One region of the Paraburkholderia sp. SEWSISQ10-3 4 genome, then DNA from elsewhere that is predicted to be linked to it. Evidence: riboswitches for the same ligand, from Rfam matches in the RefSeq annotation. Region 1 holds a riboswitch; the other holds the start of a gene.
What was found. A riboswitch is a leader RNA that binds a small molecule or an ion and turns the genes downstream of it on or off. The one in region 1 is predicted to bind thiamine pyrophosphate.

Region 2: it holds a riboswitch for thiamine pyrophosphate, as region 1 does, so the genes downstream of both, M0D68_RS27610 (FAD-dependent oxidoreductase) here and thiC (phosphomethylpyrimidine synthase ThiC) in region 1, are expected to answer to the same signal.

The regions. Positions count from the first base shown of each region.
Region 1 covers NZ_JALPRI010000017.1:143,932-146,130, reverse strand. The annotation lists gene M0D68_RS26480 (GreA/GreB family elongation factor) at 384-794, shown strand; TPP riboswitch at 948-1,066, shown strand; gene thiC (phosphomethylpyrimidine synthase ThiC) at 1,159-2,199, shown strand, end outside.
Region 2 covers NZ_JALPRI010000019.1:59,804-62,002, reverse strand. The annotation lists gene M0D68_RS27610 (FAD-dependent oxidoreductase) at 1-1,011, opposite strand, end outside; TPP riboswitch at 1,241-1,363, opposite strand; gene M0D68_RS27605 (ABC transporter ATP-binding protein/permease) at 1,726-2,199, shown strand, end outside.

The DNA.
Region 1 (2,199 bases):
ACGCCGCAACGCGTATCCACGGCGCCTCCCAGCGGCGATTAAGAAGACGCCCGGCCCGTGCTAACATTCACCTTTCGATTGCGTCGATCAAGCTTTCCTTCCGACGCTCCCTCACTACTTTTCGTACTCTGCCGGCTACCCCAATGCGCGTTCCGTTTTCCCGAGCCCTCACCCGTTTGCGCCCCCGCCGCGCAACCGGCTGCGCGCGCGCGGACATCGCGACGCCACACGCCGGCCAGCCGTCCCGAACGCTCCCGCTTCTCGCCGCCCGGCGCCCGATCTGACGCATTTCCCCTCCATTACCGGGGCCGCGTCGTCGGGCTCCGGGCCGGTCTCATCCGCACGCTGTCCCCTTACATGCAGATCGAATTGGAGAACCCGTCATGAAAAAGACGAAAACCTGCTACCTCACCGAACTCGACGTCGCTCGTCTTGAAAAGCACGCAGCCGCGCCCGGCGCTGACACCAAGCTGCAAGACATGCTCGACGACGTCCTGGAGCGCGCTGTGATCGTCGAATCGCGCGACATCCCCGCGAACGTCGTCACGATGAATTCGCAAGCCACGCTGGTCGATGAAACCAGTGGCGAGCAGATGACCTGGACCGTTGTCTATCCGCCCAACGCGGACTTCGCACACGGCCGCCTGAACGTGTTTTCGCCGGTCGGTCTTGCGCTGCTCGGCGCCAAACGCGGCGAGCGCATCCGCTTCACGCCGCCGAGCGGCACGGAGAAGGTGTTGAAGCTCGAGAAGATCCTGTTTCAGCCCGAAGCCGCCGACGATTTCACGCTGTAAGCCCAAGCCATTCGCGACGCGGAACGCTGCGCCGCATCATTCCCGGCAGCCCTATCACAATAAGAATAGTGCGTGGCTGACCGGCGTTATCTCCGACATCTGACTTTTTCAAGACGGGTTGCCAAGCAACGCCCGGGCGGTGTATCGTGTGCGCTGCTAACGCGGGGGTCCTGCGTGGCACGGAGGTTGGAGGTCCGTGTTGCGTGGGTGAGAAATACCCTTTGAACCTGATCTGGATAATGCCAGCGCAGGGAAGCGTACGGATTTCGCACCTGGTCTACCGTTTCATCTCTCGCGAATTCCGACAACTTCCGTCTCGTCTCCTGCTTAGCGGCCCCACATTGCTATGCCGAGGAGATAACGCATGAACGCCAACCCGAAGTTCCTTTCCGCCGACGCCCACGTCGATGCCGCCGCTGTCGCGCCGCTGCCGAATTCCCGCAAGGTCTACGTGACCGGCTCGCGACCCGATATCCGCGTGCCGATGCGCGAAATTTCCCAGGCGGATACGCCGGATAGCTTCGGCGGCGAGAAGAATCCGCCGGTCTTCGTCTACGATACGTCGGGCCCCTACTCCGATCCGGAAGCCAAGATCGACATCCGCGCCGGTCTGCCCGCGCTGCGTCAAGCCTGGATCGAAGAGCGCGGCGACACCGAAGCGCTGACGGGCCTCTCGAGCGACTTCAGCCGCGAACGCGCCGCCGATACCGCGACTGCCGATCTGCGTTTCAAGGGCCTGCATCGCACGCCGCGTCGCGCCATCGCCGGCAAGAACGTCTCGCAGATGCACTACGCGCGTCGCGGCATCATCACGCCGGAGATGGAATACATCGCGATTCGCGAGAACCAGCAACGCGCCGCGTATCTGGAGACCCTGAAGACGAGCGGTCCGAACGGCGAAAAGCTCGCCGCGATGATGGGCCGCCAGCATCCGGGCCAGGCGTTCGGTGCGAGCGCATTCGGTCCCGATGGCCTGAAGGAAATCACCGCGGAATTCGTGCGCGAAGAAGTTGCGCGCGGCCGCGCGATCATCCCGAACAACATCAACCACCCGGAAAGCGAGCCGATGATCATCGGCCGCAACTTCCTCGTGAAGGTGAATGCGAACATCGGCAACTCGGCGGTGACCTCCTCCATCGGCGAAGAAGTCGACAAGATGACCTGGGCGATCCGCTGGGGCGGCGACACGGTGATGGATCTGTCCACCGGCAAGCACATTCACGAAACACGCGAGTGGATCATCCGCAATTCGCCGGTGCCGATCGGCACGGTGCCGATCTATCAGGCTTTGGAGAAGGTCAACGGCAAGGCCGAAGATCTGACGTGGGAAATCTTCCGCGACACGCTGATCGAACAGGCGGAACAAGGCGTCGACTACTTCACGATTCACGCGGGCGTGCGTCTG
Region 2 (2,199 bases), on a different contig from region 1:
CACGGCTTCGTCGGCGACTTCGGGCACGATCATGTAGCCGTGCCGGTACAGGCCGTTCACGCGCAATGTCTGCGCGCCATCCCACAGCAAGGCCGGACGGTGATCCGGCAAAGTCGGGCGGCACTGCGAATTCAGTTCGAGGATGCGCGCCTCGCCGAAGCCTGGGTGCACGGAAAACGCCGCGCTCAGCAGTTCGAGCGCCGAGCGCACGCTGACCGGCGACATGTCCTCGCCTTCCACTTCGGTCGCGCCGATCACGTAGAGATCGTCCTGCTTCGGCGCGATATACAGCGGGTAGCGCGGATGCAGCAGACGCACCGGCCGCGTCAGCTTGATACCCGGCGCATGCACGCGGGCGACTTCACCGCGGATCCCCCGCAACGTCGGCAGCACCGGCTTCGCGCCCAAACCCCGGCAGTCGATCGTGATGCGTGCGGCCGGCAGCGCATGATCGTCGACTGGCGTGTTCCAGTGCGTTTCGACACCGCGCTGGGCGAGGCCTGCCGCGAGCGCGGTCAACACCTGACGGTTATCCAGTTGGCCTTCGCGCGGCAGCAGCCAGCCCTGGTTGAAGCGGCCCGCCAACGCGGGCTCGGCAGCGCCGACCTGAGCGCCCGCCAGCGTCACGAAGCCGCCGTCGAGCAACTCAGCAGGCGCGTTCGAGCGCACCCGGCGTTCGAACAATGGCGCTTCGGTGCGATCGGCGTGATGCCATACGACCAGCGTGCCATTGCGCTGGAAGAACACCGGTTCGGGCAATTCGGCCAGCACGCGCGGCCAGGTGTCGAGCGAACTTGCGCCCAGACGGGTGATCAGCAGTTCGGCACTGGCGGCTTCGGCGAGCGGCGCCAGCATGGCGGCGGCGACCCAGGCCGCGGATTGCGTACCTGCGGCGTCGCCGCGCTCATAGAGCGCCACGCGATGCCCTTCACCGGCGAGGCGCCACGCGACGAGACGCCCGCACAGCCCACCGCCGAGCACGGCGAAATCGGGTTGAGCTAAACGATTCATCGCGTGCGCTCCGGGTCACAACGGCAAGCAACGCTAAAACAGCCCGGCGCGCCGACACAACCGACGAAAACGCGGTGACGAGCAAAACACATGTCTGAAGAATAGGCGGTCATCGAGTCCTTTCCGTACGGCAAAAAAACGCACGTACCCAGGACGAAACCGGCGGGTGAGGCCGGCCGGGCAATAAGCACGTCCAATGACGGACGCCGCCCGGCGGGGAATGGAAGACTGGCTGCTTCCGGAAACTTCCCGCGCCGGTATTACCCGGATCGGGTGCAAAGGGTCTCTCTCAGCCTCGCCGCCGCTGCGTGAAATCACGCTGCCTGTGGGCAAAGCACCCCTGTTTCGTCGAAGGTCATTAGACCATAAAAGGCGCGGCGCCCGCAAACCAACGGCCTCTGCCGTCACACGCCATTGATCCGTCACTATCTTTCGATTCATCAATACGGCCGAATGCAGCGCTCTGGCACAATGCCAGGACCGGATACCGCTGGCGCGCGGGCGACATGCTTCGCCGCCCGCGCGCCAGCGGCATCGAGGCGGGACCTCTGAGCGGAAATTAATTTTCACTTAAGGGCTTCGCGCCAGAATCGGTCGCTCACCCGGACGTGCGTTCGTCGAGCACGACGCCCGGGGCACGCACCGCAAACCCGCCGTGGGGCCGGCCCGACTTGGGGGCCGCCCGACGCGGGCCAGCACTTCACCAGGATGCTCATGACACCGAATACCGCTTCCAGCCCCGTGCTGCCGCCGGACGAAAAAGTCTCCGCATGGAGCCTGATCAAACCTTACTGGGTTTCCGAAGAACGAAAAACGGCGTGGGCGCTGCTCATCGCGATCATCGTGATGAATCTGCTCATCGTGTGGATCAACGTGCGCCTGAACCGCTGGAGCGCCGACTTCTACAACGCGCTGCAAACGAAGAACGTGCACGATTTCCCGCACCTGCTGATGGTGTTCTCGGGGCTCGCGTTCGGCTTCATCATCCTTGCCGTGTACGGCCGCTATCTACGCCAGATGCTCGGCTTCCGCTGGCGCCAGTGGCTGACCACACGTTATCTCAACGAATGGCTGCACGACAGCGCCTTCTACCGGATCGAACGCGACCGGCTCGCCGACAACCCCGACCAGCGGATCAGCGACGACCTGCAATCACTCGCCACCAGCACGCTCTCGCTGACCCTCGAC